Regions from separate parts of the Mycobacterium sp. IDUB_17 genome, predicted to be linked through region 1. Evidence: riboswitches for the same ligand, from Rfam matches in the RefSeq annotation. Region 1 holds a riboswitch; the other holds the start of a gene.

The links. A riboswitch is a leader RNA that binds a small molecule or an ion and turns the genes downstream of it on or off. The one in region 1 is predicted to bind glycine.
Region 2: linked by a shared signal. The riboswitch ahead of gcvP (aminomethyl-transferring glycine dehydrogenase) and the one ahead of cycA (D-serine/D-alanine/glycine transporter) in region 1 are both predicted to bind glycine.

Annotation. Positions count from the first base shown of each region.
Region 1 covers NZ_JBVAXS010000001.1:1,336,651-1,339,774, reverse strand. Annotated here, with positions in the region: gene cycA (D-serine/D-alanine/glycine transporter) at 1-1,210, opposite strand, end outside; glycine riboswitch at 1,372-1,470, opposite strand; gene lon (endopeptidase La) at 1,645-3,124, opposite strand, start outside.
Region 2 covers NZ_JBVAXS010000002.1:521,274-524,397, reverse strand. Annotated here, with positions in the region: gene gcvP (aminomethyl-transferring glycine dehydrogenase) at 1-1,812, opposite strand, end outside; glycine riboswitch at 1,866-1,958, opposite strand; gene speB (agmatinase) at 2,081-3,082, opposite strand.

The DNA.
Region 1 (3,124 bases):
TCCGGTACACGAGATAGCTGACCAGGATGACCGACCAGACGAAGATGAAGCACAGCGACGAGATGGTCGTGACCAACGTGAAGGCCGCGACGATCGAGTCGCCGGCCACGACCATGACCACACCCGACAGCAGAAACACCCCGGACAGGAACAATGCGTTTGCGGGCACGCGCCGCGAGGTGAGCCGGCCGAACAGACTCGGCGCGTCACCTTCAGTGGCCAGGCCGTAGACCATCCGGGAGGTCGAATAGATGCCGGAGTTGGCCGACGACGTCGCCGAGGTCAGCACCACGAAGTTGACCACCGATGCCGCGATGCCCAGGCCTGCGAGGCTGAACATGGCCACGAACGGGCTGAGTTTGGGATCGATCTCGCGCCACGGCGTGACCGCGATGATGACGGTCAGGGCGACGACGTAGAAGAGCATGACGCGTACGGGGATCGAATTGATCGCCTTGGGCAGGTTGCGTTCGGGGTCCTTGGCCTCGGCCGCGGTGGTGCCCACCAATTCGATTCCGACGAACGCGAAGGTGGCGATCTGGAAGCCTGCCACGAATCCCATTGGGCCGGTGGGGAAGAACCCGCCGTCGTTCCACAGATTGGCGAACGAGGCCTGGGCGCCGGTGGGCGCTTCGAAACTGGTGAAGATCATGACAAGGCCGATGACGATCAACGTCACGATCGCGATGATCTTGATCAGGGCGAACCAGAACTCGGTCTCACCGAAGGCTCGCACAGTAGGCAGATTCAGACCGATCAGCACCACGACCGTCGCGAGTGCCGGTATCCACAGCGGGAGATCGGGCCACCAGAAGGCCACATACCCGGCGATCACCACGACGTCGGCAACGCCCGTGACGATCCAGCAGAACCAGTACGTCCAGCCGGTGAAGAAGCCGGCCCACGGGCCGAGCAGGTCGGCGGCGAAGTCGGCGAAGGACTTGTAATGCAGGTTGGACAGCAGCAGCTCGCCCATGGCCCGCATCACGAAGAACAGCATGAAGCCGATGATCATGTAGACGAAGAGGACCGACGGGCCGGCCAGCGAGATGGTCTTGCCGGACCCCATGAACAGGCCCGTTCCGATCGCACCGCCGATCGCGATCAGCTGGATGTGCCGGTTGGACAGCTGGCGCGAGAGGTGTTGTGGCTCGCCGGACGATGCCGGCGATTCCGCTGAATCAGCGGACAGATCACTGGATTGGGACATAACAACCTAAGGATCTCAGGCCCCATGGGGCGCGCGGACTGCGGGCGCCTCCCCGCTCTGTCGTTTTGAACCTGAGAGTTTTCACGAACCGCCGCTATCGGCGCTTCACCTGCCCCTTCGGTGAGCCGGTCCTGGACTGGCCGACTGCTTTCCAGAGGTGCCTAGTCGCGGCGATACGGGGGCCTGAGAGATTCCTGGGGAGGATTTGCTCCTGCGGCGCCCGCCGGCTGGATGGGGCGGGACTCTCCCGCCGCGACTCAACGGCATCTTGAGTTGTGGGCCACCCCGAACCCGGAGTGTGCCGCGCGTCACGTTAGCAGCCGAGTGCGGAATGCGCACCCCCCTGGTCAAGCCCTGCCCGCCGAGCGACCGTGTCTGTACGGTGACCGGCAGTCACCTGCGCACATTCACGGTCGCCCGAGCGGTGGCCGTCCTTACGCGGCGGCTGTCGCGAGCTCGGCAGCCGGCTCCAGCGCCGCCGCGATGATGTCAGCCACGTCGGTCATGGGCCTGACCTCCAGCGCATCGAGCACCTCGGCCGGCACGTCGTCCAGGTCGGGCTCGTTGCGCACCGGGATGAACACCGTCTTCAGACCGGCTCGCTGTGCCGCGAGCAGCTTCTGCTTGACGCCGCCGATCGGCAGCACCCGGCCGTTCAGCGTGACCTCACCGGTCATGCCGACATCGCCGCGCACCTGCCGGCCGGTCGCCATCGACACCAGTGCCGTCACCATCGTGACGCCGGCCGAGGGACCGTCCTTCGGCACCGCGCCCGCGGGGACGTGCACGTGGATCTGGCGGTCCAGCGTCTTGGGGTCGACACCCAACTGCTCGGCGTGGGCCCGCACATAGGACAGCGCGATCTGTGCCGACTCCTTCATGACGTCACCCAATTGACCGGTCAGCTTCAGACCCGGTTCGCCGTCGTTCCCGTTGGCCTCGATGTAGAGCACATCGCCGCCCAGGCCCGTGACGGCCAGGCCGGTCGCCACGCCGGGCACCGCGGTGCGTTCGTCGGATTCCGGTGTGAATCGCGGACGGCCCAGGTACTCAACGAGATCCGGCTCATCGATGACGACCGGAGCGGCCGTCGAGTCCAACTTGGTCGTGACCTTGCGCAGCGCCTTGGCCAGCAGCCGTTCGAACTGCCGCACGCCCGGCTCGCGGGTGTAGTCCGCGGCGATCTTGCGCAGTGCCGCGTCCGTCACGCTCACCTCGGAGTCGGTCAGCGCCGCACGCTCGGCCTGCCGGGGCAGCAGGTAGTCACGCGCGATGGCGACCTTGTCGTCCTCGGTGTAGCCGTCGATCTGCACCAACTCCATCCGGTCCAGCAGGGCCGACGGGATGTTCTCGATGACGTTGGCTGTCGCCAGGAACACCACATCCGACAGGTCCAGGTCCAGATCCAGGTAGTGGTCGCGGAACGTGTGGTTCTGCGCCGGGTCCAGTACCTCCAGCAGGGCGGCCGACGGATCGCCGCGGTAGTCCGAGCCCACCTTGTCGATCTCGTCCAGCAGCACAACGGGATTCATCGAACCTGCCTCACCGATGGCCCGCACGATGCGGCCGGGCAGCGCGCCGACGTAGGTACGCCGGTGGCCACGGATCTCGGCCTCGTCACGCACGCCGCCCAGGGCGACGCGCACGAACTTGCGGCCCAGCGCGCGGGCGACGGACTCGCCCAGCGAGGTCTTGCCGACCCCGGGCGGCCCGGCCAGCACCATCACGGCGCCCGAACCGCGCCCACCGACGACGGCCATGCTGCGCTGCGCACGACGGGCTCGCACGGCCAGGTACTCGACGATGCGGTCTTTGACGTCGTCCAGACCGTGGTGGTCGGCGTCCAGGATCTCGCGGGCACCCTTGAGATCGGTCGAGTCCTCGGTGCGCACGTTCCACGGCAGTTCCAGCACG
Region 2 (3,124 bases), on a different contig from region 1:
GACCGCCGAGGCCGCATTGGTGCCGTGTGCGGACTGCGGGATGAGGCAGACGTCGCGGTGGTCCTCGCCGCGCGACCGGTGGTAGCCGTTGATCGCCAGCAGGCCGGCGAGCTCACCCTGAGATCCGGCGTTGGGCTGCAACGAAACCCGGTCGTAGCCGGTGATCTCGGCCAGCCAGGTTTCCAGGTTGCCGATCAGCTCGACGTAACCCGCGGTCTGCTCGGCCGGCGCGTACGGGTGGATACCGGCGAACCCGGGCCAGCTGATCGGCTCCATCTCGGCAGCGGCGTTGAGCTTCATGGTGCAGGATCCGAGCGGAATCATGGTGCGGTCCAGTGCCAGATCCCGGTCCGAGAGCTCCCGCAGGAAACGCAGCATCGCCGTTTCCGACCGGTGCGAATGAAACACGGGGTGCTGCAGGTACTCCGAGGTGCGCAGCAGGTCGGCGGGCAGCGCGAACAGATGATCGGCGGCTGCCGGCGATGCACCGAACACGTCGAGCACGCGCCCGACGACCTCGTCGGTGGTGCACTCGTCGCAGGAGATGCCGACGTGGTCGGCGTCGACCAGCCGCAGGTTGATACCGACCCGGTCGGCCGCCGCCACGATCTCGTGAGCGGTGCCCGGGGCACGCACCAGCACGGTGTCGAAGAACCCGTCGTGGACGATCTCGCGACCGGCGGCCCGCAGGCCGTCGGCCAGCGCGGCGGCGTGCTGGTGGACGCGGGTTGCGATGGCGCGCAACCCTTCCGGTCCGTGGTAGGCGGCATACATGGCGGCGACGTTGGCCAGCAATGCCTGCGCGGTGCAGATGTTGCTGGTCGCCTTGTCGCGGCGGATGTGCTGCTCACGGGTCTGCAGTGCCAGCCGGTAGGCGGGCTTGCCGTCGACATCGACCGATACGCCGACCAGGCGGCCGGGCAGCATGCGCTCCAAACCGGACCGCACCGCCATGTACCCGGCGTGGGGACCGCCGAAGAACAGCGGCACGCCGAATCGCTGAGCCGAGCCGACCGCGATGTCCGCGCCCTGCTCGCCGGGGGCCGTGATCAGGGTCAGCGACAGCAGGTCGGCGGCGACCGTGGTGAGCATGCCGCGTTCGCCCGCCGCGGCGATGAGCGGGGCGAGGTCACGGACCAGTCCGCTCGCACCCGGGGATTGGAAGACCACACCGAAGGCGTCACCGTCCGGCAGCGCCTCGGTCAGATCGGCGACCACGACCTCGATGCCGACGGCCTCGGCCCGCCCGCGCACCACCGCGAGCGTCTGCGGCAGGCAATCTGCGTCCAGAACCACACGGTTGGACGACACGGACTTGTTGGCCCGCCGCATCAACAGCATCGCCTCCACCACCGCGGTGGCCTCATCCAGCAGCGATGCACCGGCCACCGGCAACGCGGTGAGGTCTTCGATCAACGTCTGGAAGGTGAGCAGCGCCTGCAGTCGGCCCTGCGAGATCTCCGGCTGGTACGGCGTGTAGGCGGTGTACCAGGCAGGCGACTCGAGCATGTTGCGGCGCAGGACAGCGGGAGTGATGGTGTCGGAATACCCCAGACCGATCATCTGAATCCGCTGTTGATTGCGGTCGGCCAGCTCGCGCAGCGCCGCGAGCACCTGCTGTTCGGACCGCGCGGCGGGCAGCCGCAAGTCTTCGGGGCAGCGGATCTGCTGCGGCACCGCGCTGTCGATCAACTCATCGGTGGTTGCGAACCCGAGAACATCCAGCATGTGCCGCTCGCCCACACGGTCGGGGCCGATGTGTCGGTCGCGAAAAGAGTTGTCGTCGTTGACAATTGCGGTGCACTCAGGCATGAGGTGACTCCGGTTTCGGGCATCGCGATTACACGATGCGTCGTGAAGTGACACCTCCCCGCTCTGTCCTGAAACCTGAGAGCTTTAGCGCGTTGCGCTTGTCCCCTTCGGTAAGCGCGATAGCGCTGTTCTCCAGAGTTGTCTCGACACTGCGGTATTGGGCCTGAGAGATTCCCGGGGAGGAGTTGCTCCTACGGCGCCTCCGGAATCGGAGGTTCTCCCACAATGCGTCAACGACGTATTGAGTTATGTGACGGATGCTACTCGATTACGGCGCTGTGGCCGCAACTTCTCCGTTGACGGGCAGATTTGACACCCGTCCAGCGACCATGAGCGACACGATGTCGAACACCACGGTGGCCGCTGCCACGGTCGTGATCTCGGCATGGTCGTAGGCGGGGGCCACCTCGACGACGTCGGCGCCGACGATGTTGAGCCCGGACATCTTGCGCAGCATCTTCAGCAGTTCGCGCGAGGTGAGGCCACCGGCTTCGGGAGTGCCGGTGCCCGGGGCGAAGGCCGGGTCGAGCACGTCGATGTCGATCGACAGGTACACCGGGAGGTCGTCGACCCGGCGGCGCACCACATCGACGGCCGCGTCCGTGCCGATCACGTCGAGGTCACCGGCCCGGATGATCTTGAACCCCATGCGGGCGTCGTCGTCGAGGTCGATCTGGTCGTAGATCGGGCCGCGGATGCCGACGTGGATCGAGTGATCCTCGATGAGCAGCCCTTCCTCGAACGCCCGCCGGAAGATCGTGCCGTGGGTGACCGGGGCGTTGAAGTAGGTGTCCCAGGTATCCAGGTGGGCGTCGAAGTGGACCAGCGCGACGGGACCGTGCTTGGCGTGCAGAGCACGCAGGTTCGGCAGCGCGATGGTGTGGTCACCGCCGATCGACACGATCCGGCGGTCGCCGCCGGCCAGGATGTCGGAGGCATGATCCTGGATCTGCTGGCAGGCCTCGGCGATGTTGTACGGCGTGACCGCGACGTCGCCTGCGTCGACCACCTGCACATGGTCGAGCGGCGCGACGCCGAGTTCGACGTGATAGCCGGGGCGAAGCGTGCGCGCAGCCTGGCGGACGGCCATCGGACCGAACCGGGCACCGGGCCGGTAGGAAGTGCCGCCGTCGAAGGGCACGCCGAGGATCGCGATGTCATAGTCGGACACCTCGTGGATGTCGGCGATCCGGGCGAAGGTGCCCTTCCCGGCGTAGCGGGGGACCTTGGTGGCGGGCAGTGCGCCGATGATGCCGTTCTGCGTGCTCATCTGTGGTTTCCAGCCTTTCGACTCGCCGGTTTGTTGAGAGTC